One region of the Bradyrhizobium paxllaeri genome, then DNA from elsewhere that is predicted to be linked to it. Evidence: predicted binding sites of a transcription regulator. Region 1 holds the regulator's gene; the other holds the start of a gene.
What was found. The regulator LexA, encoded in region 1, represses DNA repair genes until DNA is damaged. The targets are predictions, from matches to a motif close to TGTTCNNNNTGTGTTCNG.
Positions count from the first base shown of each region.

Region 2: the regulator LexA is predicted to act here: its motif matches at 9,825-9,842, upstream of LMTR21_RS00160 (YifB family Mg chelatase-like AAA ATPase).

Region 1 covers NZ_CP042968.1:4,593,310-4,607,719, forward strand. The annotation lists gene LMTR21_RS21930 (S41 family peptidase) at 1-91, opposite strand, end outside; gene LMTR21_RS21935 (NADH:flavin oxidoreductase/NADH oxidase) at 270-1,451, opposite strand; gene LMTR21_RS21940 (hypothetical protein) at 1,506-1,817, opposite strand; gene LMTR21_RS21945 (HAD family hydrolase) at 1,943-2,569, shown strand; gene LMTR21_RS21950 (molybdopterin molybdotransferase MoeA) at 2,596-3,807, shown strand; gene lexA (transcriptional repressor LexA) at 4,004-4,705, shown strand; gene LMTR21_RS21960 (hypothetical protein) at 4,937-5,359, shown strand; gene LMTR21_RS21965 (hypothetical protein) at 5,501-5,680, shown strand; gene LMTR21_RS21970 (ComEC/Rec2 family competence protein) at 5,687-7,981, opposite strand; gene LMTR21_RS21975 (hypothetical protein) at 8,524-8,706, shown strand; gene glnA (type I glutamate--ammonia ligase) at 8,817-10,247, shown strand; gene LMTR21_RS21985 (hypothetical protein) at 10,582-10,905, shown strand; gene LMTR21_RS21990 (hypothetical protein) at 11,192-11,545, shown strand; gene LMTR21_RS21995 (YybH family protein) at 11,612-12,019, opposite strand; gene LMTR21_RS22000 (IS110 family RNA-guided transposase) at 12,114-13,274, shown strand; gene LMTR21_RS22005 (glutamine--tRNA ligase/YqeY domain fusion protein) at 13,711-14,410, opposite strand, start outside.
Region 2 covers NZ_CP042968.1:23,875-38,284, reverse strand. The annotation lists gene hemW (radical SAM family heme chaperone HemW) at 1-996, shown strand, start outside; gene LMTR21_RS00205 (aminotransferase class I/II-fold pyridoxal phosphate-dependent enzyme) at 1,200-2,300, shown strand; gene LMTR21_RS00200 (hypothetical protein) at 2,297-3,142, shown strand; gene LMTR21_RS00195 (penicillin-binding protein activator) at 3,146-4,357, opposite strand; gene rsmI (16S rRNA (cytidine(1402)-2'-O)-methyltransferase) at 4,559-5,512, shown strand; gene LMTR21_RS00185 (YraN family protein) at 5,499-5,909, shown strand; gene gshB (glutathione synthase) at 6,000-6,947, shown strand; gene LMTR21_RS00175 (hypothetical protein) at 7,232-8,113, shown strand; gene LMTR21_RS00170 (MBL fold metallo-hydrolase) at 8,284-9,267, shown strand; gene LMTR21_RS00165 (hypothetical protein) at 9,553-9,735, shown strand; gene LMTR21_RS00160 (YifB family Mg chelatase-like AAA ATPase) at 9,893-11,431, shown strand; gene napE (periplasmic nitrate reductase, NapE protein) at 11,732-11,929, shown strand; gene LMTR21_RS41700 (4Fe-4S binding protein) at 11,936-12,235, shown strand; gene LMTR21_RS00145 (chaperone NapD) at 12,232-12,495, shown strand; gene napA (periplasmic nitrate reductase subunit alpha) at 12,499-14,410, shown strand, end outside.

The DNA.
Region 1 (14,410 bases):
CCACCAGATTCGTCCCCTGCGGTCCGGCCACGAGAACGGTCAGACACGCGCCCGTCACGGTGCCGAGAAGAAAGGCGATATTCCTGCGCATCGTGGGGCGTCCCTTTGTCTCTACGGACGCCCACCATCCCATGTGAATCGGCGCCCCTGTCCCAGCCCCACCAACTCACAATGGCTTTTTGGTCGGATCAAGGCACGCCGGCCCGCGGCAATACGGACGTTTTCAGGTGTGTCGTTTGCGCTCGGGCCGGCTTATGAATTTGAGATCGCTACGAATTCGAAGCCGCTTGATCGGCCCCCTGCAGGCCGGTTTGCCAGGTGGAGGGCCGGGTTCCAAAACCGCGCTTGGCGCGGGTGCCGAGCCAGTAGCCGAATTGCGGCGGAACGTTGCGGAACGGGCCCTCGACGCCGAGTTTGAGCGCGGCATCCATCGGCCAGTTGGGATTGTTGAGGATTTCCCGCCCGACCGCGATCAGATCGGCCTGCCCGTCCCGCAGGATCTGCTCGGCCTGGTCGCCATGGATGATGAGGCCGACCGCCATGGTCATGATCTCGGCCTGCCGCCGGACATATTCCGACAGCGGCACCTGATAGCTGTATTTGATCTCCTTGCCCAGGATCGGCGCCATTTCGGAGATGCCGCCGGAGGAGCAGTCGATGACGTCGACGCCTTTTGCCTTCAGGATTTTGGCCAGCCGCGCGCTCAGCTCCGGCCCCCAGCCGGCATTGTCCTCGACCGACAGGCGGACGAATAGCGGCTTGTGGTCGGGCCAGTGCGTCCGCACCGCCTCCGTCACCTCGATCAGGAAGCGCATGCGACCCGCTTCCGAACCGCCATATTCGTCGCTGCGCTGGTTGGACCGCTCCGACAGGAACTCATGCACGAGGTAGCCATGGGCGCCGTGCAGCTCCAGCACGTCAAAACCCGCCTCATGCGCGCGCCGCGCCGCCTGCCCCCAGGCCTGCACCACGTCCTTCACTTCGCCGGTTTCGAGCGCGCGCGGCACCGGCCATTTCTCGCTATGGGCGATCGCGCTCGGCGCCACCGGCTGCCAGGCGTCCCAATCCTCGATATCAGGCGTTCGCTGCAGCGGGCGGTCGCCCTCCCACGGTCGGCTTGCGCGCGCCTTGCGACCGGAATGGCCGAGCTGAATGCCGGCGACCGCGTTCTGCTGCTTGATGAACTGGACGAGGCGGCCCAGCGGCGCGATGAACTTGTCATCCCAGATGCCGAGATCGCCGACGGTGCCGCAGCCGCGCCGCTCGACCTTGGTCGATTCCACCACCACGAGGCCGGCCCCGCCGGCGGCAAACTTGCCGGCATTCATCAGGTGCCAGTCGGTCGGAAAGCCCTTCTCGGCCGAATATTGATGCATCGGCGGCACCACGATGCGGTTCTTCAGCGTGAGGCCCCGGATCGTCATCGGGGAAAACAGCAGCGTTTCCGTCATGCTTGCCTCGCCTCGCGGACATCATTGTCCCGGCACGGCGCCGGGATGTGTCTTCTATTTTGCGTTTGTGCCGGTCTTGGTATCCGCGGATTTGGCCTTCGGCTTCGCTGCCGCGGCCTTGTCGGCCTTTGGCGCGCTGTTGTCGCCGCGCATGGTTCCCCAGGGATCGCTGCTCTTCTGTTGTTCCGGAATATTGCCGAGCGACCGCTTGTAGGCACGCTCGGCGTCCCTCTCTGCCGCGACTTCCGCCGGCGTCTTGGGCTTGTCCTCCTCGCCATATCTGGCGGGACCTTTTTGGGCCAAGGCAGGTCCGGCCAGCAACGAGATCACTGCCGCAGCGCCCAAAATTCTACCCAGGATTTTCATGCCACCACTCCCTGTTCGACCCCACGCTTAGCACAGCTCGCGCACCGGCTTAAGCGCCGGATTGGGCAGGGGCGTAAATCGCCGTGGCCGTTGCCGAGGCCAGTCGAGTTTTGTAAACGACTGCCATGAATTTGCCGCCCGCGCCCCACTCCGTCGATGCCTTGCTGTTCGACCTCGGCCGTGTCGTGCTCAATATCAGTTTCGACCAGGTGATGGCCTGCTGGGCGGGGCATGCGGGCTGCGCGCCTGCCGACCTCGCCGGCCGCTTTGTCGTCAACGACAGTTTCAAGCATCACGAGACCGGCCGGATCGACGACGCCGCGTTCTTTGCAAACCTGCGCCAGTCGCTCGGCATCGGCATCACCGACGCGCAGTTCCTGGAGGGTTGGAACGCGATCTTCACCGGCGAGATGCCCGGCATTGCACCGCTGTTGGCCGGCGCGGCCAAGCGCCTGCCGCTCTACGCCTTTTCCAACACCAATCCGGCCCATGTCGCGCATTTTTCGCAGGCCTATGCCGGTGTGCTCGGCCATTTCCGCGAGATCTTCCTGTCCTCCAGCATCGGTTTGCGCAAACCCGACGCGGAGGCCTATGATCACGTGATAAAGGCGATCGGCGTGCCGGCGTCGCGGATTCTGTTCTTCGACGATTCAGCCGCCAACATCGAAGGTGCGCGGGCGCGCGGCCTTTCTGCCATCCACGTGACATCGACGGATGACGTGGCCAGGGCACTGACTGCGCTTGGAATCTAGCGCTGGAATTTGACGGAGGTCTGCCCGTGGCCTTGATGCCTGTCGCCGATGCGCTTGCCGCGATCCTTGCCGGCGCTGACGCGTTGCCCGAAGAAATGGTGGCCCTCGATGCCGCCCACCACCGCATCCTCGCGCGCGACGTCGCCGCGCGACGGACGCAGCCACCGCAGGCGATGTCAGCGATGGACGGCTATGCGGTGCGTACGGCGGATGCCGCCGGCGCCGGCGCGCGGCTGAAGGTGATCGGCGAGGTCGCCGCCGGCCGCCCGTTCGAGCGCAAGGTCGGCCAAAGCGAGGCGGTACGGATCTTCACCGGTGGCGTGATCCCCGACGGTGCCGACGCCGTCATCATCCAGGAAGACACGGCAGCCGACGGCGATCACATCACCATCACGGAAGCCGCGGTTCGGGGACGGCACATCCGCGCCGCCGGCGTCGACTTCCGCGAGGGCGACGTGCTGCTCACGCGCGGGCGTTGCCTCAGCGACCGCGACCTGTCGCTCGCCGCCGGCATGAACTACCCGGAGCTTGCGGTGCACCGCCGCCCGAAGGTCGCTGTTCTCGCGACCGGCGACGAGTTAGTGATGCCCGGCGAAAACCCCGGCCCCGGCCAGATCGTCTATTCCAACGGCTATGGCCTGCGGGCGCTGGCCCGCGCCGAAGGCGCCGACGTCGTCGATCTCGGCATCGCCGCCGACACCGTTGCCGCGACCACCGAAGGCATCCGCCGCGCCAGCGAGGCCGACGCGGACATCCTGATCACCATGGGGGGCGCCTCGGTCGGCGACCACGACCTGGTCAAGCGCTCGCTGGAGGCCGAAGGCGTCGCGATGGCGTTCTGGCGGATCGCGATGCGGCCGGGCAAGCCGATGATGCACGGGCGGCTCGGCGCGATGCGGGTGATCGGCCTGCCCGGCAATCCCGTCTCTTCCTATGTCTGCGGCTTCCTGTTTCTGGTGCCGCTGATTCGCGCATTATCGGGCCGCGACCACGTCCATCACGTCAGAGAAAGCGCCCTGCTCGGCCGCGACCTCGCCGCCAACGACCAGCGCGAGGATTATCTGCGCGCGCGCCTCGAGGCGCGCGAAGACGGCACGCTGATCGCTGTGCCGGTGAACCATCAGGACTCCTCGCTCTTGGGGAATCTCGCTGCGGCACAGGCATTAGTGATACGTCCGCCATTCGCGCCGGCGGCGCCCAAGGGCTCGTCGTGCGAGCTGTTGCGGCTGCCGGAATGACGCCACAGGGCGCGTCTCGGACAGAAACCTTGACGCGTTCACCTGAAATTAAGTGGTTGCGGAACACATATCGAACATATAGTGTCCGTTCATGATTTGTTTCGACTGCTGGTGTCTCTGCCTGGGAGTTTGGGCGCTCCCGCCATCTGGGCGCTGAAGATTCGAAACGACGACGCCAACCGGGGAATTGCTCGCGATGCTTACGCGCAAACAGTATGAACTTCTGCGTTTCATCAATGAACGGCTGAAAGAGGCCGGCGTGCCGCCTTCATTCGACGAGATGAAGGACGCGCTCGACCTGCGCTCGAAATCCGGAATCCACCGCCTCATTACGGCGCTGGAGGAGCGCGGCTTCATCCGCCGCCTGCCCAACCGCGCCCGCGCCATCGAAGTCATCAAGCTGCCGGAGCTCGCCGCTGCCGGCAATGGCCGCCGCGGCTTCACGCCGAGTGTGATCGAAGGCACGCTCGGCAAGCGTACAGTGAGCTTGCCCGCCGCCGAGGATGACGGCAATCGCCCGGTCGCGGTGCCCGTGATGGGCCGGATCGCCGCCGGCACGCCGATCGAGGCGCTGCAGACCCGCAGCCACACCATCAGCGTGCCGCCCGATATGCTCGGCTCGGGCGAGCATTACGCGCTCGAAGTACGCGGCGATTCCATGGTCGAGGCCGGCATCCTCGACGGCGACATGGCGCTGATTCAGCGCAACGAGACCGCCGACACCGGCGACATCGTGGTGGCGCTGATCGACGAGGAGGAAGCTACGCTGAAACGCTTCCGCCGCCGCGGCGCCTCCATCGCGCTGGAGCCTGCCAACGCCGCCTATGAAGTCCGCATCCTGCCGCCGAACCGGGTCCGGATTCAGGGCAGGCTGATCGGCCTTTACCGCAAGTACTGAACAATGTGCCGTCCTGCAGACATCCGTAAGAACCCCGGCCGTTCCTCGGCCGGGGTTTTTTGCTGCGGGCGTGGAACCAATGCGCGTTATCGCGTTTGTGAATTTGGCGCAGTGGGTCAGTCGCAGAATTGCCCAGAAACAAGAAAAGACTCTGCGCCATGTCCACTCTGATAGGGGCCTGTGCCTCCTTGAAAGACACGGGTCAGCTATCTCAAATGAGGGAGCCATCCGATGTGTGACTATAGCCTGCATGCTGTGGCTACCCGGCCTGCCCAGGTCGGCGAGACGCTGATCACCACGACGTTCCGCGGTACATCGACCCGCGGCTTTGCGTCGGAACGCGAGCCAGCAGTGGCGGTCTGCATGCTTCCCGGCACCGAACTGGCGTTCGCCGAGGACGTCAAATACGACAACCGCTGGATCTGGACGCGAACCACCGACTGGCGGGTCGGCAAGTTCAATCAGATCGAACCCGAAGTCGCCGACCGTCATCATGACGCGATCGAATTTCCCGATGGAAGCCATGTGCTGGTGACGCAACTTTGCGAAGGCCAGCGCGCGACCGTGCTGCAATTGCCGGTGGTTCAGACCGGTGGCGAGCGTGCACCAAAGGTGACGGAAGCGCGTCCAGCCGCTTCGATCGTGACTGGATAGACGAGACGCGCATGCGATCCGCCGGTTCAGGCCGGCGGATCATGGTGATGTGTTTTTCAAAATCCGACACCGAGGGGGCAACCGGTGGTCAACAAGGTTACATGGCAAAGGGCTGGACGCGTCACCGAGCCCGGACGTTACATGTTCAGATACGGCTGGCTCACGATCACGGCCGAAGATCTTGCGGTCTGGCAGCAATTTCCCGACGCATCGTTCACGCTGGTCAACCTGCCGTCACCTCCCGACGCACCGGAAGAATTCCACCTCGGCGCGTTCGAGATACCGGCCCATCCGTCCAGCCCCCCCATCGACGAGCACTGACGTTCCCTACTCCTCGGCCTGAAGGTCCGCCTCGGCCGGCGTCGCATCGACGGCGCGGGGCGGCACGACGCGCGGGGCCAGAACGTTGGCGTCGGCCTCACCAGCGTCCGCAACGGCGGGCGACCACGGGCGGTCGATCCCTCGCGGTTTCGCCGCCTCGACGACAAATCCGTCGCGGCCTCGCCGCAGCGTCATGGCGCCCTGCCGCCGCAGCCGCTCGGCATCGATCACGGAAGCCGCGCAGGAAGCAGGCGCCTGCCGCAGCGTTACAATCAGCGCCGCGCGCTCGCAATCGTCGGCCAGGGCCTCGGGCCTGAACGCCTGCGCGACCAGGCCGCCGCCGGCGGACGGCATCACGCAGCCGAAATCATCGCAGGAGACGCCTGACGTGAGCGAGGCATCGGCTGCGGTGCGCGCATCGGCATCCGCCGCCAGCCACTCCTTCAAGAGGAAAACGTCCCGAGAGCCCTTGGCCGCGTGCATCAGATGCAGCCTTCCATCCTGGCCGCGGACGCCGACATGGCGGCCGTCGGCGGAGATCAGGATATCCGGCTGCGGCGCCCTCGCCGCCCACAGAGCCGCCGCGAGCACCAGCGCGGCGCCCGACCAGCGCAGCGGCGTGCGCAGCAGGCCAAGCAGGATGATGCCGAGGCTCGCTGCGATCAGCGGGCCGATGCCGAACGCCGGCACCCGGCCGACCGCGCCGGGCAATGCCGCGACCCATTGCGTCACCGCGATCATCCAGTCGATGCCGACGCCCATGAGCGCCCAGAACGGGCGGTCGAAGCCGAACGGCATCGCGACAAGGCCGAGCAGCCCCATCGGCATGACCAGCGCCGACACCACCGGCATCGCCGCGAGATTGGCGAGCACGCCATAGGGCGTGACCCGGTGGAAGTGGAAGGCCGCGTAGGGCGTGGTCGCAAGTCCCGCGACCAGCGAAGCCAGCAGCAGCATGGTGATCTCGCGGCCACCCCACAGCGCCGCGCGGGCGGTTGCGGTGTGATCGGCGGTCGCGAACAGGCGCGGCATGCCGAACTGCACCAGCGCCACCAGCCCAAGCGTGGCGGCAAACGACATCTGGAAACTCGGATGCACCAGCGCTTCCGGCGCAACCATCAGCACGATCAGCGCGGCGACCGCCAGCGTGCGAAACGTAATCGCGCGGCGGTCGACCATGACCGCGATCAGCACCACGGCCGTCATGAAGAAAGAACGTTGCGTCGCGACCTCGGCGCCGGACAGCAACAGATAAAACGCGGCGGCGGCGAGGGCTGCCGCCGCCGACCATTTCTTGATGGCATAGCCGACCGTGAGCACGGGAAACAGCGCGAGCAGCGCCCGCACCGCAAAGAACACGACGCCGGCAACAACGGCCATGTGATAGCCCGATATCGACAGCACATGGCCGAGGCCGGAGATGAACATCGCATCGTTCACCGGCGGCGAGATCGCATCGCGCCGCCCGGTCAACAGCGCCGTCGCAATCGCGCGCTTGTCGCCCTCCAGCGTGGTCCTGATCCGCGCGTCGATGGTGTCGCGCAGGCCCTGCATGAACGCCGAATAGCGCAGGCGCAGCCCGCCGGCTTCCGGCGGCTCGGTGGTCTTGATCGCGCCCATCACGAAGCCGGAGGCGCCGATGCCGGCGAAAAACATGTCGCGGCTGAAATCGTAGCTGCCCGGCCGCACCGGCGAGAGCGGCGGCAACAGCCGAGCCTTCAGTTCGACAAAGCTGCCGACCGGCGGCGCCGTCCCCTTCTTCACCGACAGCCGCACCCGCTCGAGTTTTGTGCTTCCCCGTGCGCTCTCCATGGTGACGACGCGCAGCACAAAACGGTCAGTGCGCTCGCGGATGTCACGCGTTTCGACAAACCCGGTCAGCGACACCGAAAACATCGGCCGCGCCAGCACGCCATGCGCGACCCGCGCGGTCTTCCACGTTGCGATCGCAAAGCCCGCCGCGACGGCGGCGATCATCACTGCGACCGGAAAGAATTTCTGCCGCCGCAACAGCACGGCCACCGCGCCAAGCGCGACCGCCACGATGGCGGCGACCGACAGCACCGGCTCGTGATCGGCGGCGAAGTAAAACGCGATGCCGGTTCCGAACGCCACCGGCACCCAGGGCAGCAGCCGCCCAGCGCCGGCTTCCGCGCGCGCCCATGCGTGCAGGGCCTCGATCAGCGGCGGCCAGAATGCGGGGCGCGATGGCAGAATGCCGCCGACCGGCGCCGCGGCGCGCGGCGGCCAGGTCCCGGCGTAACCGCGCTTCCGGCCAGACGTCTCGCCCTGCTCCGTCACGCGTACTTACACCCTACGATCTCGTGCGGGCCGCAAGACTACCGGACGCTGCATCCAGGGTGCTAGCAGAACGGATGCAGAATCCTGAAGAAACGCACGTCGACTGGCGCTACAGTTTTCGAGGGCTATCCGGATTCATTTGCCTTCGCGATGCCCCCCGCGACGGCAGCCGAGCAATGCCGTTTCATCGAGGCGCGAGCAGAACGGGGCATGCTACCAACGCCAGGAGGTCGCGCGGGCCGCCCGGCAAATGACGCAAGAAGCCCAGCAGGTTGCGCAGCAGCCAAAGCCGTAAGAGCCGATGGCGCCGGAAGATGCCCAGTTCGCAGAATCCATGCGCGGCATTTGCCGGGGCTGTTAGGCGCGGCTGACTCTTGACCCGGAGCCGCCGTCCAATTCCGACAGCCCATCGCCCGAAAAGCGCTCTTGCAAGTGCGCCGCAGCAGGATGCACATTGTGCGCGCACGACAGGTGTCAACGTCTACGGCTCTCGGCTCGACTGGAATTCACGGTTGCGCTCGGAACGAGAGGAGCATGACGCCATGCGAGAAATCGAAATCCACAACTATGCGCGGCAGTTGCTGGAAGCACATGGCCCCAAGGCCATTGCGGAAGCCGCCCAGAACGCCATCGAGCTCGAGGCAAAAGGCGAGGTCGAGCTGGCCAAAACCTGGCGGCATATCGAAGACGCGATGAAGATCATGCGCGGGCCTCACCAGAGCTGAGGCTATCTGCGCGGCAATGCAGAACGTGGACAGGACCGGTCGCAAGCCGCTTCGTCGCGGCTGATTGGCGGCACGTCCAAGATGCGCCTCTCCATCACAGGAGTGAAGCCATGTTTCCGAAGTGTGCGACAGCTGAAGATCTCGTGAAGACGATCAAGGACGAGAAGGTGCAGATGATCGATCTGCGCTTCACCGATTTGCCTGGGGTGTGGCAGCATTTTTCCGTCCCACCCAGTGCAGCAAGTATCGATGCTCTCAGCGAAGGCATTGGATTCGACGGCTCATCCATCCGAGGCTTCCAGGAAATTCAGGAAAGCGACATGCTGGTCGTGCCGGACCCGGCCACGGCGTTCCTCGACCCGTATTCCCCTGTGTCGACCCTAGTCCTGATCTGCAACATCAGGGATCCCGTGACCGGTCAGCCCTATAGCCGTGACGCCCGTTACATCGCCCAGAAGGCCGAAACCAACCTGAAGGGCACCGGCCACGCCGATACCAGCTACTTCGGCCCGGAGGCAGAATTCTTCGTGTTTAACGATGTGCGCTACGGACAAGGCATCAATTACGCCTTCCACGAAATCGATTCCAGCGAAGGCAGTTGGAATACCGGCAAGGAGGAAGAGCCGAATCTGGGCCACAAGCCGCGCCCGAAGGAGGGATATTTTCCGGTTCCGCCGACGGACAGCATGCAGGCTCTCCGCACGGACATGGTGCTGACGATGGAACAGCTCGGCATACAGATCGAGGCCCATCACCATGAAGTCGCGACCGGCGGCCAGAACGAGATCGACATGCGCTTCACGACGCTCACTCGCATGGCGGACAATCTGATGATCTACAAATACGTGGTGAAGAACACCGCCCGCGAGCACGGCATGACCGCAACGTTCATGCCGAAGCCGCTGTTCGAGGACAACGCCTCGGGGATGCACGTTCACCAGTCGCTGTGGAAGGGCGAGACCAATCTGTTCTACGACAAGGGCGACTATGCCGAGTTGAGCCAGCTCGGCCGCTACTACATCGGCGGCCTGTTGACCCACGCGTGGGCGTTGTGCGGGCTTTGCGCGCCCACCACGAACTCCTACCGGCGTCTGGTGCCCGGCTATGAGGCTCCGATCAATCTGGTCTATTCCCAGCGCAATCGCTCGGCCTGCTGCCGGATTCCGATGTATTCGCCGAACCCGCGGGCAAAGCGGGTTGAGTTTCGCTCGCCGGATCCCTCGTGTAATCCCTATCTGGCCTTTGCCGCGATGCTGATGGCGGGTCTCGACGGCATCACCAGCCGGATCGATCCGGGCAGTCCGATCGACAAGAATCTTTATGACCTGCCGCCCGCCGAGGCGAAGGACGTGAAGTCGACACCGGGATCACTGGATCAGGCGCTTGACGCGCTCGAGCGCGATCACGCCTTCCTGCTCCGCGGCGACGTGTTCACGGCCGACGTGATTGAGACCTGGCTCGACTACAAGCGGAAGAAAGAGGTCGATCCGATCCGGCTGCGTCCTCATCCATACGAGTTCCATTTGTATTATGACATCTAGGGTGTGAACTCATCCGCGAACCGTGGCCCCCCGGGGACCTTTCCAATCGGCTCGCAACAAAAAAGGCGTTTCGTCCGTCGTGGAAAACCGCCGTTAAGTCAGCCCACCTGCATTTTCCGACTCGGCTGGACGTGCTCTCTGCAAATCGAGGCGGGTTGCGGGGTATGATGTGAGCCAGTTTTCGTGCACCCTTCTGCTTGTGACTGCTCTGATGCTCACGGCATGCTTCGGAGTAGCGGCTTGGCGCCTCTCCGATGACACATCTGATATCACCGGAGCCATCCCGCCGGCATTGATCGACCTGCGTTAGAGATTCCCCGACATTCGGCCGAGCATGCTCGGCGCGCGCATCGTTTCCCTGTACAGTCGATCGAGCCATGACTTGAGGGAAAATGCGGACATGAAATTTGCAGCCAGCCTTTCATTCGCTGCGGTGATGACCGCTTGGGTTTCCACCGCCGAGGCCGCCGAGCAATGCCGCTTCATCGAGACGCGTGCCGAGCGCGAAGCGTGCTATCAGCGCCAGGAAGCGGCGCGGGTGGCCCGGCAAAAGGCGCAAGAGGCACAACAGGCCGCACAGCAAAAGCCCTACGAACCAATGACGTCAGAGGATGCCCAGCTTGCCAGATCGCTGCGGAACATTTGCCGCGGTTGCTAGTGAGAAGAATCTGACGACGTGCCATCACGACAACGATGCCGCAGCGCCGAACAAATGCGAGATCGCGCGCGGCGTTCAAATCGGCATCAGCATGTAAATCGCCACCGTGAGAAATTCATTACGAACCCGTAATGAAAAAACATCTCCTTGCATAAGACGATTGCACCGCGCGCTTATCACAACTGAATCGCGCGGAATTCATTCGAACGATTTCGCGGATCGGCGATCATGCCCTCGCAGCATTCAGCAATGACGCTGAGTCTGTTCAAAACAGATAGGGAAGAACATGCTCAAGAAGCTATTCGGAGCAGCCGCAATGGCCGCCGTAGCCTTTGCCGTCGTTCCCGCCTACGCCGCGCAAACGACAGGCTGCAGCAGCGCGAACCTCGAGAAGACCGAATCCGCGACCGAAGCCATGGCCGATAGTCCGGGCAAGTTCACGGCAGAAAGGGAAGTCGCGCAGGCCCAGGATGCCATGCTCGGCGGCAACATGCGTTCATGCGCGATACACCTGTCCAGGGCAGCGCATGTGGACCACGCCCCCTATGGGGGCATGATGATCCAAACCCCGGCAGCGACCACCCCTGAAGGCACATACCATTCGCAATGGAATTGGACACCGCTCAAGCCTGCGCTGTAGATCTGACTAAAAGGGCCGATCGAGCGAGGATCGGCCCTTTCAGCCGCTTGTGACGCTTGGCACTAACTAGATGGCGTCCGCACGCGCCTCGATCAGCGGCGTCTTCGACGAGACGTGGTGGCTGACGATCTTCCAATCGCCGTCTTCGCGGACGATCACCCAGGTGATCTTCACCGTCAGCGGTTCGGCGCCCTCTTCCACGAAAAACGACGCCGTGCCGGCGACATTGATCAGGTCGGGAGCGGCCTGCGCGGTTCGGACATCGGTGAATTGAACGGATGGCGACTGCCACCGCGGCAGGCCCTCGAAATAGGTCTGCACGCCGTCACGACCGCGATAGAAATTCGGGTTCGAGCCAAAGAAGAACGCGTTCTTCGAATAGAGCGATGCGAGTGCCTCGGCATCCAGCCGGGTGAATGCCGCCGCCCATCGGCCCATGATGCCGGAGACGATATCGTCGGTCGCACGCTGCATGAATACGATCCTAAATCGTAGATTCCATGAGGCGGTGAGCGTGGCCTTTCCGATAAGGTTTGGGTTTCCACACTCGAACCCCTCGGAGAGTCAGATGCAAGCATCCACCGTAGCCACGCCCACCGCCGGCCATATTGGCACAATTTTCGTTGCAATCGAACTGAGCCAGCGGAGCTGGCGGGTCGCGCTGCACAGCCCGGACAAGGACAAGATATCGCACCACAAGCTGGAGGGTGGCGATCATGCCGAGCTGTTGGCGTTGGTGGGTCGGGTTCGGGAGCGGGCGGCTCGAGCGCTGGGAGGCGTTCCGGCGGTGGCGAGCTGCTACGAGGCGGGCTACGATGGGTTTTGGCTGCACCGGCTTCTGCTGGCGGCCGGCATCACGAACTACGTGTTTGATCCCGCCAGCATTGCGGTGGATCAGCGGGCGCGGCGGGTGAAGACCGACCGGATCGATGGCGAGCGGATGCTGCGCACGCTGATGGCGTATCTGCGCGGCGAGCCGCGGGTGGTGCGGATCGTCCGGGTGCCTGCCGCCGAACAGGAGGACGCGCGCCGCGGCAGCCGCGAGCGCGACCGGCTGATCAAGGAGCAAACCGCGCACACCAACCGGATCAAGGCACTGCTGCGGCTGCGGGGCATGGCGGTCGGGAACCCGCGGCGGCGCGACTGGCTGAGCTGGCTGGCAACGCAGCGGGATTGGCAAGGCCAGGCGGTGCCGCCGCGGATGCTGAGCGAGATCAGGTCCGAGCACGCGCGGCTGATGCTGGTGCGCGATCGGCTCGATGCGCTCGCGCAGGAGGCGGCCGCAGCGGAGCCAATGCCTGCGGAAGCCGAGATGACCCGGCGCAGCGAACTGCTGCGCCGGCTCAAATGTCTCGGCCCGGCGTTCGCGACGACGCTGACCAGCGAGGTGTTCTACAAGGACTTCCGCAATCGCCGCGAGGTCGGGAGTTATTTCGGGCTGACGCCCAGTCCGTGGCGGAGCGGCGGCATCGACCGCGACCAGGGCATCAGCAAGGCGGGCAACCCGCGCGCCCGCTGTGCCGCGATCGAACTGGCCTGGCTGTGGCTGCGGCATCAGCCGGACAGCAAGCTGACCCTGGAGTACCGCAAGCGCACGCTCGATGCCGGCAAGCGCATCAAGCGCGTCGCCATCGTCGCCCTGGCGCGCAAGCTGATGGTGGCGCTGTGGCGCTACCTCACGACCGGTCTCGTGCCGGAAGGCGCGGTGCTCAAGGCCGTAAAGATCTAAACACTTTCAACGAACGCGTCAGCGTCGCGGCATCTGCCGCGGTCAGCGCGGGATGGATGGTGACCGTGCCACCCTTGGGCCAGCAAACAGGCTGTTTCGTAGATGGGTCTCATCCTCGTGGCTTCCTCGCCGCATGCATGCGGAATGTGGGTACGGACAACGGTCCGACCGGATATGAGGTGATGCAGTGAGCAACTGCATAAATCGCCGGAAGCCAGTCCCTGAGCGCACCGACCGCGGCGGCACGCTGCGCTACGCATGGCTCCGCGCGCCGCCGCTCCACCGAACGTAAAAATCACATCCAAGCCCTGTCGGGATGCTTGACTCAAAACGCCTCATATGAGGGTGGGCAAAGCGAAGCCTGCCCACCATTGACGACACGACTTGAGGAGAGGTGGTGGGCACGCTGCGCTTTGCCCACCCTACGTTCCGTCGCTCACCCCTTCCCGCCGACTTCCTTCGCAAAGGTGTCACGCAGGCCGATGGTGCGGTTGAACACCGGCTGGCCCGGCGCGGAATCCTTGTCGCGCACGAAATAGCCCTGCCGCTCGAACTGCATCACCTCGCCGGAATTGTCCGATGCGACCGACGGCTCGATGCGGGCGTCGGGCAGCACTTCCAGCGACTCCGGATTGAGGTCGGCGGCGAAGTTCGCCGCGCTCGGGCTCGGGTTCGAGAACAGCTGGTTGTAGACGCGGATTTCCGCCGGCACGGAATCGTTCGCGGAAAGCCAATGCATGGTGGCCTTGACCTTGCGGCCGTCAGGGGCGTTGCCGCCCTTGGTCGCGGGATCATAGGTGCAGCGCAGCTCAACCACCTCGCCTGCGTCATTCTTGATGACGCCGGTGCATTTGACGAAATAGGCATAGCGCAGCCGCACCTCGTTGCCCGGCGACAGGCGGAAGAACTTTTTGGGCGGATTCTCCATGAAGTCGTCGCGCTCGATATAGAGCTCGCGGCCGAACGAAATTTTCCGCGTACCCGCGGCCGGATCGTCAGGATGGTTGACGGCCTTGAGCTCCTCGACCTGGCCTTCCGGATAATTCTCGATCACGACTTTCAACGGCCGCAGCACCGCCATCCGCCGCTGCGCCGACTTGTTGAGGTGCTCGCGAATGCAGAATTCCAGCATGCCG
Region 2 (14,410 bases), 3.8 Mb from region 1:
CGCGCGCCTGGCAAAACCGTCACCTCGATCTTTCTCGGCGGCGGCACGCCGTCGCTAATGCAGCCGCAGACCGTCGGCGCGATCCTCGACGCGATCGGCAAACACTGGCGCGTTGCCGGCAATGTCGAAGTCACGCTGGAAGCCAATCCGACCAGCGTCGAGGCGACGCGGTTTCGCGGCTACCGCGCAGCCGGCGTCAACCGCGTCTCGCTCGGTGTACAGGCGCTCGACGACGCCTCGCTGAAAGCGCTGGGACGGCTCCATACCGCACGCGAAGCGCTCGATGCCGTCGCGATCGCCCGCTCCGCGTTCGACCGCTATTCGTTCGACCTGATCTACGCCCGCCCCGACCAGACCCCGCAGATGTGGACGGATGAACTCAAGCTCGCGATCTCGGAAGCCGCCGAGCATCTCTCGCTCTACCAGCTCACCATCGAGGAAGGCACGCCGTTCTTCGGCCTGCATGCCGCGGGCAAATTGAAGACGCCGGACGAGACGCTGGCGCGCGCGCTCTATGATGTCACACAGGACGTCTGCGCCGCGCACGGACTGCCGGCCTACGAAATTTCCAACCACGCCCGCGAAGGCGCGGAGTGCCAGCACAATCTGGTCTACTGGCGCGGCGACGAATATGCCGGCATCGGGCCGGGCGCGCATGGCCGCCTCGACATCGACGGCATCAGGCACGCGACCGCGACCGAGAAGCGGCCGGAGGCCTGGCTGATGCGCGTCGAGGCCAAGGGCCACGGCGTCGTCACCGACGATGACCTGAACAGCGAAGAACGCGCTGACGAATATCTGCTGATGGGATTGCGCCTCGCCGAAGGCATCGACCCCAAACGCTATGCGACGTTGTCCGGCCGCGCGCTCGACCCGGGCCGTATCGCCATCTTGCGCGAGGAAGGCGCGATCTCCGTCGACGCCGATGGCAGGCTGCGGGTAACGAAGGATGGTTTTCCGGTGCTCGACGCTGTTGTTGCAGACCTCGCGGCATAACGCGCAGCCGTAGCCCGGATGAAGCGCAGCGCAATCCGGGGACAGTGCGTCCCGCTTGCGAGACCTTCCCGGGTTACGCTTCGCTTCACCCGGGCTACGCAAACGTTCATCAAGGTTTTATAAGCCAACACGCGAGGATTGCGCGCAGCGCATGCCCATTTGTGCTAGATCAGTTTCGCCCCGCCTCTTTCTGAACGACCATCGTGAACGACCGGACGATATCCCCGCCGATCCATGATCCCGAACTCGACCGCCGTGTCAAAGACGCCGGCGCGAGCAAGACCGTTTACGCGCTCGTCATGCCGGAGACGGAAGCGGCAAAAAACCTCATTCTTGGAAATGCGGCCGACGCCGCGCGCCGTCACCACCTCGAACAATTCCGTGACGCCTGGACCGGCAAGCAGTTCGCTTCGCATGAAGCCTTTCTCGAACGCTGGATGGCATGGGCAGCGCCGGTCATCGCAATCGACACGGCCGGCTTTTCGTGGCGCTATCCGACCGCCGGCGGCAGCGAAGCGCTGTTTCATGTCATCACCGACTATGGCAACCGCGCCCGCGTCGAGCGCTTCAATCCGGAAGTGCACGTCTTTACCGGCGAGTATGAAGGCTACAAGGCCTATGCCGAAGCCTGCGGCATCGCCGTCGTCGAACATCCGCGCGCCGACTGGCAGGCCGTCGGCCGCGCGCTGCCGGCAACCGCGCTGTTCTGCCTGAGCCAGCCGTCCGCCATCGACGGCAATGTGTGGCGCGAGGCCAACGACTTCCTCGCTTTGCTCGCCGCTGGCGCAAAAGCGCCGCGCGTGTTGCTCGACGTCACCTATGTCGGCTCCATCGCCGAACAACCCGCCGCGCGCATTGCCGCCGACAGCCCGTCCGTGCAGGTGCTCGCCTTCAGCCTGTCAAAGCCGTTCGGGGTTTATTACGACCGCATCGGCGGCGTGCTGTGCCGCAAGGCAATGCCGAGCCTGTTCGGCAATCAATGGTTCAAGAACCTCACCTCGCTGCAGCTCGGCCATGCCCTGCTCGATCGTCACGACGTGTTCGATCTGCCGCGCCGCTATAAATCCGTACAGCATGAGGCCGCGGCGCGCGTCGGCCGCCGCCTCGGCCTGACGCTGTCGCCCTGCGACGTCACCGTGCTGGCGAAGGCGGACGCCAGCGCAGCCACCGATCATGCGCTCGCCGCATTCCTGCGCCGACCGGCCGGCGATCTCAACGCGCCGCTCAGGCTGTGCCTGACACCGACCATGGCCGAAATGATCGGCACAGCCGGACCGATCGCGAATCCGGGAGCCGCGCCATGAGGAACGCGATCATCCTGACCAGCCGTGAGGAGATTCACCGCCACGTGCACGGGCTGTGGCGCAGTGCTCCGATCCGCGCCTCGCATGCCGAACGCGGCTTCATTCACGACATCATCGAACAATTCGCAAATCTGCCGCGGCTGTTCTGCGATACGACCGACGATCGGCTGGAGCGCGCGCATTTCTGCTCGTGGTGGGGCGTCACCATGAATCGCGCCTACGACAATCCGGCGATCGAGGATCTCTATCGTTTGCACGAGATGTTCCATGCGGCTTTCATGCCCTATTTCCCCGGCATCGGTTTCGACGCCTTCCACCGCAAGATGGAAGACAATGAGTTGAAGGCCAGCGTCTGTTCGGAGATTCGGGTCTATTTCGAATTGCCGCATTTGCGCGAGATCGCGTTCCCGCATCCGATCTACGCCGACCGCTTCCTGTCCGATCCCGCGATGCAGACGCTCTGGCGCGAGAACAAGCCGGTCGCGATCGAAACGCTGCAGGAAGCGCGGCGCGACGTGATGTTCTCGAAACCCGAGCACGAGATGGATCTGACCGAGCGCTGGATCCGCCGCTTCGCGCTGCAGAACCGGCAATGGTCGACCTGCTGGTACGATCGCTACGGCGAGATCGAGCAGCACATGTTCGCGTTTCAGATACGATCGCTGCAGGGCGACCGCTCCGGCGCCATTGCCGAGCATGCCGCATGGATCGAGGCGCAGGCCGCACAGGATGCCGACGATCACATCCCCTATCGCCAGGAAGCAGCGCTGTTCGCAAACATCTACTGGAGCAACCGGCGGCGCTACGAAGCCGAGTTCGCGAAGGCGACGAAAACCGGTTAAAAATTACGCCCCAAAACTCTTCGGCGAGCCGGCGACCGCCGTGCTGCCGCCGCTGGCGACCTTCATCACCGCGAGGCCTCGCTCGTTGGTGCCGTCGGAGCGGAAGCGGAACAGCCCGTCGGTGCCGGCAAAGCCGGACGGGTTGGTCAGCGTCTCCGGCGCGAAGCGTTGACCGCCCTGTTTCGACAGTGCGGCGACCAGCGCCACCGCGTCATAGGCGAGCGTCGCGGTGCGCACGGGGTCGCTGCCGTATTTGGCGCGGTAGCGGCCGGCGAAGGCGCGGAAACCCGACGGATCGGGCGCGGCATAGAGCCCGCCCTGCAGCGGCGCGCTCGCATAGACCCGCGGATTGTCCCAGAGCCCGGTGCCGAGCAACTGGATGTTGCGCAGATTCGCGCCCGCTGCGGTCAAGGCATCCGCCGATGCCACGACGGATTCGCCGTCATCGGCGATGAACAGCGCATCCGCCGAGCCCAGCGACTGCGCCACCGTCCGCGCCGCCCCGGCGCGATCGGCGGCGTATTTCTCGAAAGCGACGACGCGTCCCTTCCGGCCGACCGCCTGCTTGAAGGCTGCTTCCACCACGTTGCCGTAGGCATTGTCCGGCAGCAGCGCCGCGAAGGATTTCTTTCCGATGCTGGCGGAATAATCGACGATCCGGTTGACGTCGGATTCGGGCAGGAAGCTGAGCAGATAGACGCCGCGCCCGGCGACGCTCGAATCGGTCGAGAACGCGATCACCGAAACGCCCTTCGCGCGCGTCAGTTGCGCGGTCGCCGGCACCGAGGCCGCGAACAGCGGGCCCAGGATGATTTCCGCGCCCTCGCCGAGCGCCTGCTGCGTCACCTGCTGGGCGCCCTGCGGCAGGCCGCCGTCATCCTTGATCAGAAGCTGGATGTTCGGGTTCTGGAATTCCGCCAGCGCCATCTCGGCCGCATTCTTCATCGATTGCGCGGCGACGCCGGCATTGCCAGCGGCCGACAGCGGCAGGATCAGGCCGACCTTGACCTGTCCGGCGCCGATCGCGACCGGCTGTTGCTGCGGGCCCGGGGGTCCCTCGGGCGCGGACGGGCCGAACGGATTGGAAATCGGACTGTTGCCGGCGCAGGCGCCGAGCAGCGGCGCACCGAGAATCAGACCGAGTGCGGTCCGCCGGGTCGGTCCAAACGGACGAATAACCGGGGATTCAGGCGTGCGAATGAGAGGGCCTACCATCTTGTCTCTTCTCTTGACCGACCGCCGTCGGTCAGGACCTCCACCCCAAAACACGAAGGTAGATTCAGCATATTGTCTGCGAATAGTTAACTAAAACAAAAGGATTACACCCCGCACGGCGCATAGCCGTTGCCAAACATCAACTTGCCTCGGTCCCACCGCGATGTGGCGCCGGGCTCGCGGGCGCTCTAGATTGCCATTATGCGCGCAAGAACCAGTTCCAACTACGGCCCTGACACCGAACCGGGTTCGGTCAACAGAACATTTTTGATTCAGGGCCACATCCTGAATGCGCCGAAGCCGGTTCCGGGCCTCCATCTGGTGGCAACCCCGATCGGCAATCTCGGCGACATTACCTTGCGCGCGCTGGAGACCCTGGCCGGCGTCGACATCGTCGCCTGCGAGGACACCCGAATCACCCGCCGCCTGATCGAACGCTATGCGATTTCAGCAGAGCTCAAACCGTATCACGAACACAACGCGGCGATGGCGCGACCGAAGATCCTGGAGCGGCTGGCCCAGGGCGCATCCATCGCGCTGGTATCGGATGCCGGCACGCCCCTGATCTCGGATCCCGGCTTCAAGCTGGTGCGCGAAGTCTCGGCCGCCGGCCATGCCGTGATCGCGGTGCCGGGCGCATCGTCGGTGCTGACAGCGCTCTCGGTCGCGGCGCTCCCCACCGACCGCTTCTTCTTCGAGGGATTTTTGCCTGCCAAGCAGGTCTCGCGGCGGACCCGGCTCACCGAACTTTCCCGCATCGACGCCACGCTGGTGATGTTCGAATCCGGCAACCGCGTGCAGGAGACGCTCGCCGATCTCTCGGAAGTCATGGCCGGCCGCGACGCCGCGATCTGCCGCGAGCTCACCAAGCTGCACGAGGAGATTACGCGCGCGCCGATATCGGAATTGGCGAAGGCCGCCGATCGGCTGGAAACCCGCGGCGAATTCGTGCTCATCGTCGGTCCGCCGCGCAAGGACGCCGATGTCATGACCCAGCACGACCTCGACGATCTCCTGCGCACCTCGCTTGCGCGCGAAAGCGTCAAGGACAGCGTCGCGCATGCGGTAGAGCTCTCGGGACGGCCGCGCCGCGAGGTCTATGCCCGCGCGCTGGAGCTCGCAAAAGAAGCCAGGGGCGATGATGGCGAAGACTGACGGCATTCCGCCCGACGTGACCGCCAAGCTTGCCGCGCCCGAGCGGGTCGCCGCCTTTCGTACCGGGCTTTCGGCCGAGAGCCGCGCCGCGGCCTATTTGATGGCCAGGGGTTACCGTATCCTCGCAAAGCGCTTCCGCACGCCCTATGGCGAGATCGACCTGGTGGCGAAGAAGCGCAATCTCGTGGCCTTCATCGAGGTTAAGGCGCGCGCCAGCCTCGATGACGCCGCCTATGCCGTCACGCCGCGCCAGCAGGGGCGCATCATCAATGCCGCGCAAGCCTGGCTGATGGCGCATCCCGAGCATGCCGAATTCGAGCTACGATTTGACGCCGTCCTGATTGCGCCGCGGCGTCTGCCACGCCATCTGTTAGCGGCATTCGACGCCAGCCCTTAAAGGCATTAATTTGGACGCGTTTTCTTGACGCGAACCGGTACCCACTTCGCTTGAAAACGCCATGACCCTCCAGAGCCCCGGACCTTCCCTATGAAACTGAATGTCGCCGTCCAGATGGATCCCATCGCGCGTATCAACATCCGCGGCGATTCGACCTTTGCGCTGCTGCTGGAGGCGCAAAAGCGCGGCCACAGCCTTTCCTACTACACCCCCGACAAGCTCTCGCTGCGCGGTGAGGAGCTGGTGGCGCCGGTGCAAAAGCTGACCGTCCGCGACGAGATCGGCGACCATTTTACGCTGGGCGAGCCCAAGCGCGAGTCGCTCGAGGCGTTCGACGTCATCCTGCTGCGACAGGACCCGCCCTTCGACCTCGCCTATATCACCTCGACCCATTTCCTCGAGCGCATCCACCCGAAGACGCTGGTGGTGAACAATCCGGCTTCGGTGCGCGACGCGCCGGAAAAACTGTTCGTGATGAATTTTCCGCAGTTGATGCCGCCGACGCTGATCTCGCGCGACCTCGACGAAATCAACTCGTTCCGCGACCAGCACGGCGCCGTCGTCATGAAGCCGCTGCACGGCCATGGCGGCGCGGCGGTGTTCCGCGTGATGCCGCAGGACATGAATTTCGGCTCGCTGTTCGACATGTTCTCGGTGACCTTCCGCGAGCCCTGGGTGATCCAGCGCTTCCTTCCCGAGGTGAAGCATGGCGACAAGCGCATCATCCTGGTCGACGGCGAGTTTGCCGGCGCGGTCAACCGCGTGCCCGCCCCTGATGACCTCCGCTCCAACATGGTGCGCGGCGGCGCCGCGCAGGCGACCGATCTCTCTCCGCGCGAGCGCGAAATCTGCGATACGCTGGGACCTGCGCTGCGCGAACGCGGATTGCTGTTCGTCGGCATCGACGTGATCGACGGCAACCTGACCGAAATCAACGTGACGTCGCCGACGGGCATCCGCGCGATCCAGCGGCTCAACGGCCCTGATGTTGCCGGCAAGATCTGGGACACCATCGAGAAGAAGCGCGCCGGGAAATAATTTTCGCTCGCGCCCTATCGGCCAACCAATTTCGCCGCGTCCGTTACGCAGGAACTTGGGCCGAATGAATTGCATGCTGCCGGTTGAATGGAACCGACGGAGAGAGTCGTGGCGCCGCTCTGCTGCGCCGTCGGCAACGGCCCGTGGGATTCCGGGACGTCTATCGCCATGTGATCCAGTATTCTATCATCCTGCGGCCATTCGTTGGACAAGACTGCACGGAGCGTCGGCTGCATGGTCGACCTGCCACCTGCGGATGACATTGGACGGAAAAGGAAACGCCAATGAACTCCACACCTACTCCGAAAGAAACTGAACCCCACGATGCCCCGATCGCAGGCGCCGACGAACGGCTCGCGCACGCCCACGAGCAGATCAAGCGCGCGGATGAACAGCTCACGCGTTTGACTGAACAGCTCGCAAGGATGGAGCGCGATGACGCGCATCCGCCTTCGGCCCAGCCCGCCCCGCAATCGCCGCCTGCGCCATCACCGGAAAAAAGACCGGCGTTTCGGACCCTCGTCGCCTTGCCAGTGGCGGCGTGCATCGTTGTCGCTGCCCTGGTTTGGCAGGCATCCTATGGCGGCGGGGACAAGCCGGGTGTCGCCGGCTCAGCACCGCAGCTCGCTTCATCTCCATCATCACCGCCGGAAAATCCGCCATCGCCCGCGCAGCCCGCCCCGTCCACTGTTCAAGTGGCCGCAACGGAGGCTCCATCACAGGCACCACCGTCACAGGCAGCACCACCACCAGCATCACCGCCGCAAACATCTCCGCCTCAAGCAGCACCTCCACAAGCAGCAACCCTGGCGCAGGCCGCACCGCCGCAAGACGCCACGCCGCCAACCGCCGCGGCAGCTCCCGACCAGACACAGTTGCTGCAAACGATCGTGGGGGACCTCGCGAAGCTTGAGCGAAACATCGAACAGCTCAAGGCGAACCAGCAGCAAATCACCAGTGACAATTCAAAAGCCATTGGGGAGCTGAAGGCGAGCCAGGAAGAGATGAAACGCGCGCTCGCGAAGGTTTCGGAGCAGAGCCCGCCCAGGGCGTCACCGCCTCCGGCGAAGCCGACCCCGACCTTCCGCAGGCCGGAGCGGTCGCCGCCGCAAGCGAGATATCGGCCCCGATACCCAAGGGAGTGGATCTACGACGACGATTGGTAGCCGTCGACAAAGCGCGGCGCCAAATAACGCCGACTCGCCCGCATTTTGACATCCCTGTTGTGCCGTCTCCGCCCACTTGCCAATTTCGGCAAGCGGGCGCAGCCTGTAGCGACGGATGAATCCGTCCGGGCATATACTGCAATTCAATAAAATCAGTGGGAGGACGACGCATGACGACGAATCTTTCGCGACGGTCTTTGCTTGCGCTCGGCGCAGGACTCGGAATGGGTGTTGGCGCCTCAACGATGCTCGGCGGCGGCGCACTGGCCAAGGCGCCCAAGCTCGCCACGCAGACGCCCTACTGGCACCGCTTCGTTCTCGGCGACGCCGAGGTCACCGTCGTCTCCGACGGCCCGCTGCCGCTCGGCGATCCCTCCGGCACCTTCACCGGCGTGCCGAAGGAAGAGGTGAAGAAGATGCTCTCCGACAACTTCCTCAACCCTGACAATGTCGTGCTGGAGCAGAACTCGCCGGTCGTGAACACCGGCGACAAGCTGATCCTGTTCGACACCGGCATGGGCACCTCGAAGGCGTTCGGCCCGACCACCGGTCAGCAACAGAAGAACCTCGCGGCCGCCGGCATCAAGGCGAGCGACATCGACGCCGTGGTGTGCTCGCACGCCCATATCGACCATATCGGCGGCCTCGTCGGTGCCGACGACAAGCCGCTATTCCCGAACGCGCAGGTCTACATCGCCCAGAGCGATTTCGATTTCTGGACCGATGAAGGCAAGCTCGGCAGCCCGCTGAAGGATTTCATCCTCCACGCCCGCAAGAACCTGATGCCGGTGCGCGACCGCATCGTGTTCATCAAGGACAATCAGGAATTCCTGCCCGGCGTCACCGCGCTTTCGGCGCCCGGCCACACCGTCGGCCACACCATCTTCATGGTGAGCTCGAAGGGCAAATCCTTCTGCTTCCTCGGCGACCTCTCGCATCACGCGGTGCTCTTGCTGGAGAAGCCGCGGATGGAATTCTCCTACGATAGCGATCCGAAGCAGGCCGCGAACTCGCGGGTGAAGATGCTGGACATGCTCGCCGCCCAGAAGATCCCTGTGATGTCCTATCACTTCGCCTGGCCGGGCTTCGGCCACGTCGCCAAGAACGGCGACGGTTTCAGGTATTATCCCGAGCCGATGAACATGCAGCTCTGAAGATGCTCGATCCGGGGCTTGCCGGTGGCTGGCCCCGGATCGTCAAGCCACTGCCGCAGGCGTGCGCGCATCTCTCGGGAACCATCGCGGATCGCCGAAATTTGTTTTGCCGTAAGAATTTGTTTTGCCGTAAGGGAGGAAGCTGTAGCGGAATTTCCGGCCCCGGGCCGGGACAAGATGCCTGAGAGCAAGATGAGCGTCAGGCCGCAGGGCCAACCGGCTTCCAAGCCGAAATAGCGAGGCCCGCGTCTCGGCCGCTTGGCAGCCAGTTTGGAGGCCCGGCAAATGACCAAGGACATGATAGCGATCAGCGCTGGAATGCTATTCGTTGGGCTGGCCGTATGGAGCCTGCGCGACACCCCACCTCATCCAAGCCCCGAGACGACGCAGGCGATGCGCATTCTCGCCGACGATCCGGCGCTGAAGCATGTTTCCGAGAGCAGCCCATACATGAGAACGGAGCGCTGAAGACGGCGGCTGCCCGTCGGAATGTATCCACGCCCCGAGGTTGTGCCGGTCTGACAGGCAGACGGCGCAGACGGGATCGTTTGCGTCTATGTTCTTCAAATGTTCTTGACTTACCCTCCGGTTCCCCGCTACCTTCGATTGCGTCACGAGGGGCGGCATGGTTGCGCGGGTATCTACTGTAGCCTTTGAAGGGATCGAGGCCCGCGCGGTCGACGTGCAGGTGCAGGTCGCGCCCGGCCTGCCGGCGTTTGCGATCGTCGGCCTGCCGGACAAGGCGGTGTCGGAGGCGCGGGAGCGGGTCCGCTCGGCCCTGGTCGCCTCGGGCCTAGCCCTCCCCGCCCGCCGGATCACGGTCAACCTCGCACCGGCCGACGTTCCGAAGGAAGGCAGCCACTATGATCTGCCGATCGCGCTCGGGCTGATGGCGGCGATCGGCGCCATCCCGCCGGATGCGCTCAACGGCTTTACCGTGCTCGGCGAACTCGGACTCGACGGCTCAATCGCGCCGGTCGCTGGCGTGTTGCCGGCTGCGATCGGGGCGAATGGGCGCGAGGAAGGGCTGATCTGTCCGGCGGCGTGCGGCTCGGAAGCGGCCTGGGCGAGTCCAGATATCCAGATCATCGCGGCCAAATCGCTGATCCAGATCGCCAACCATTTCAAAGGCACGCAGGTGCTGTCGCGCCCGCAGCCGCGCGTGCACGAGCAGGAAGCAACCCATCTCGACCTACGCGACATCAAGGGCCAGGAAAGCGCCAAACGCGCGCTGGAGATTGCGGCGGCCGGCGGACATCATTTGCTGATGATCGGCTCGCCCGGCGCAGGCAAGTCGATGCTGGCGGCGCGGCTGCCCTCGATCCTGCCGCCGCTGTCGCCGTCCGAGCTGCTGGAGGTCTCGATGATCGCCTCCGTCGCCGGCGAAATCCGCGATGGCGCATTGACCGCGCGGCGACCGTTCCGCAGCCCCCATCATTCCGCCAGCATGGCCGCGCTGACCGGTGGCGGCCTGCGCGCCAGACCTGGCGAGATTTCGCTTTCGCATCAGGGCGTCTTGTTCCTCGACGAACTGCCGGAGTTCGATCCGCGCGTGCTGGATTCCCTGCGCCAGCCGCTGGAGAATGGCGAGGTCTCGGTGTCGCGTGCCAATCATCGCGTCACCTATCCCGCCCGCTTTATGCTGGTCGCGGCGATGAATCCCTGCCGCTGCGGCCAGGCCTATGATCCCGGCTATTCCTGCCGGCGCGCGCCGATCGAGCGCTGCACCGCGGATTACCAGATGCGCATCTCCGGCCCGCTGATGGACCGCATCGACCTGCGCATCGAGGTCCCGGCGGTGACCGCCGCCGACCTGATCCTGCCGCCGCCATCCGAAGGCTCGGCCGAAGTTGCAGCCCGCGTCGCCGCCGCCCGCGCCATCCAGCTCGCGCGCTACGCAGCCGCCGGCATGCCGCAGATCCGCACCAACGCCGAAGCACCGGCCTCGCTATTGGAAACGATCGCGCAACCGGATACGCAGGGCCAGAAACTGTTGCGCGATGCCGCCGACACCATGAAGCTGACCGCACGCGGCTATCACCGCGTGCTCCGCGTCGCGCGCACGCTCGCCGATCTCGATCGCGCCGAAAAGATCGGCCGGCTGCATCTGGCCGAAGCGCTGTCCTATCGTGCGCTGGCGGAGGACTTGCGGCGCGCGGCATAGATCGAGCCCCGGTTCTGATTCGATCGGGGCTCAGTTGCGTCGCAACAGCTCTTCCGGCGCAGGATGCACCGAAAGATCATCAAATAATCCAAGCGTTTGCCCTTCATTATTTGATTCAGATCAATGAACGATTTCCCGGGTCCACCTACCCTGATGTCGCGGTGACGTATCCTGCAACGACGCGGGAACCCTCTTCGCGCCCTCCGTCTGACGGCGATGGCAATTGGCAAGGTGGCCGGCATGGGCGGGAACGCTCGGCCGGCTGAGCAATTATTCGATTCCAAGGCGGCAGATCGTTACATGGCCGATACGTCAACTCATCATGATGCGCAGCCGGAAAAGGTGCACGGGGCAAGTCGACGTGCCGAGTTGCTGGTATTCGCCATCATCGCCGCCTTCATCTGGCCGGTGGTCGCCGTCGGCGTGGTCGGCGGCTATGGCTTTCTGGTGTGGATGTCCCAGTTGATCCTGGGGCCGCCCGGTCCTCCGGGAGCATGAAACGCCATGCAAACCCAAGGACCTTCGCAACCCCAAGGCCCCTCGCGCCGTGCTCTGTTTCGCGGTCAATTCCTCACCAAGCCGGTCGCCGTCATCGGTGACGAATGCCTCGCCGAAGCCGGCATCTTCTGCCGTTCCTGCGGCGATGTCTGTCCTGTTTCCGCGATTCATTTCCGTCCTCGCATTGGATTACCGCCTCAGGCCGTCATCAATGAAGCCGCCTGCACCGGATGCGGTGAATGCATCGGCGCCTGCCCGGGCGCAACGATCGCGCTGGGCGCTGCGCGTGGCGGAGACATCGCATGACAGACGAAGCCACCATTCACATTTCGAGCGCGGTCGTATCCGTGCTGCCCAAACATCGGGACGAGGTGCTGCAGGCGCTCGCGGCGCTGCCGGAGGTCGAAGTCCATCAGCGCGACGCCAGAAAGATCGTCATCGTGATGGAGGCGGCCGAGAGCGGAATCCTCGGTGCCCGCCTCGCCGAAATCGCATGCTGGCAGGGAGTCCTGTCGGCCAACATGGTGTTCGAGCAGGTCGAAAGATCAGCCGATATCGGAGACTAGGTCATGTCACTCTCGCGACGCGAATTGTTGAAGGCGCAGGCCGCCGCCGTGGCCGCCGCAGCCGCCGGCATCGCCGCGCCTGCGGCCGCGCAACCGGTGACGGGCGGCGGCAGCTCGCTGGAAATCAAATGGTCGAAGGCACCTTGCCGTTTCTGCGGTACCGGCTGCGGGGTGATGGTCGGCGTCAAGAGCGGCAAGGTCGTCGCGACCCACGGCGATACGCTCGCCGAGGTCAATCGCGGGCTGAACTGCATCAAGGGATACTTCCTTTCCAAGATCATGTATGGCGGCGACCGCCTGACCGCGCCGCTTTTGCGCAAGAAGGGTGGCGCCTTCGCGAAGGACGGCGAACTGACGCCGGTGAGCTGGGATGAAGCCTTCGACGTCATGGCGGCCAAGGCCAAGGCGGTGCTGAAGGAGAAGGGCCCGACGGCGCTCGGCATGTTCGGGTCGGGGCAATGGACGGTTTATGAAGGCTACGCCGCCACCAAGCTGATGCGCGCCGGATTCCGCTCCAACAACCTCGATCCCAATGCCCGCCATTGCATGGCCTCCGCAGCGGTCGCCTTCATGCGCACCTTCGGCATGGACGAGCCGATGGGCTGCTACGACGATTTCGAAGCCGCCGACGCCTTCGTGCTGTGGGGCTCGAACATGGCCGAGATGCATCCGATCCTCTGGACGCGTCTCACCGACCGCCGGTTGAGCCAGCCGCATGTGAAGGTGGCCGTGCTCCAGACCTTCACCAACCGTAGCTCCGACCTTGCCGACATCCCGATCGTGTTCAAGCCCGGCACGGATCTCGCGATCCTGAACTACATCGCCAACCACATCATCACGACGGGACGGGTCAACCGAGATTTTGTGAAGAACCATACCACCTTCGTGAAGGGCACGGTCGATATCGGATACGGCTTGCGCCCGGATCATCCGCTCGAGGTCAAGGCCAAGGGCGCCGCGAACCCAGGCGCGACCCAGCCGATCGACTTTGATGCCTATGCCGCCTTCGTGAAGGACTACTCGCTCGAGAAAGTGTCGGAGCTATCGGGCGTCGAGCGCGGCTTCCTGCAGGAGCTCGCCGAGCTCTATGCCGATCCGAAGCGCAAGGTGATGTCGCTGTGGACGATGGGCTTCAATCAGCATGTCCGCGGCGTCTGGGCCAACCAGCTCCTCTACAATCTGCATCTGCTCACCGGAAAGATCTCCGAGCCCGGCAATTCGCCGTTCTCGCTGACCGGGCAACCCTCCGCCTGCGGCACGGCGCGCGAGGTCGGCACTTTCGCGCACCGTTTGCCCGCCGACATGGTCGTCACCAACCCGGAGCACCGCAAGCACGCGGAAGAAATCTGGCGCATCCCGCACGGCATCATTCCGGAAAAGCCCGGCTATCACGCCGTCGAGCAGGACCGCATGCTTCACGACGGCAAGCTGAACTTCTATTGGGTTCAGGTGAACAACAACATGCAGGCCGCGCCGAACAATTCGCGCGAGACCTATCCCGGCTACCGCAATCCGGACAATTTCATCGTGGTGTCGGATGCCTATCCAACCGTCACCGCGATGTCCGCCGATCTCGTGCTGCCGGCAGCGATGTGGGTGGAGAAGGAAGGCGCCTACGGCAATGCCGAGCGCCGCACCCATGTCTGGCGGCAGCTCGTCAACGCGCCGGGCGAGGCGCGCTCCGATCTCTGGCAGATGATGGAGTTCTCAAAACGCTTCACCACCGACGAGGTGTGGCCGGCGCAGATCCTCGACGCCAATCCCAACTATCGCGGCAAGACGCTGTTCGATGTTCTCTTCCGCAACGGCAATGTGGACAAGTTCCCGGTCAGCGAAATTCCCGCCGAGTACGAGAACCGCGAGGCAAAGGTCTTCGGCTTCTACGTGCAGAAGGGACTGTTCGAGGAATACGCCC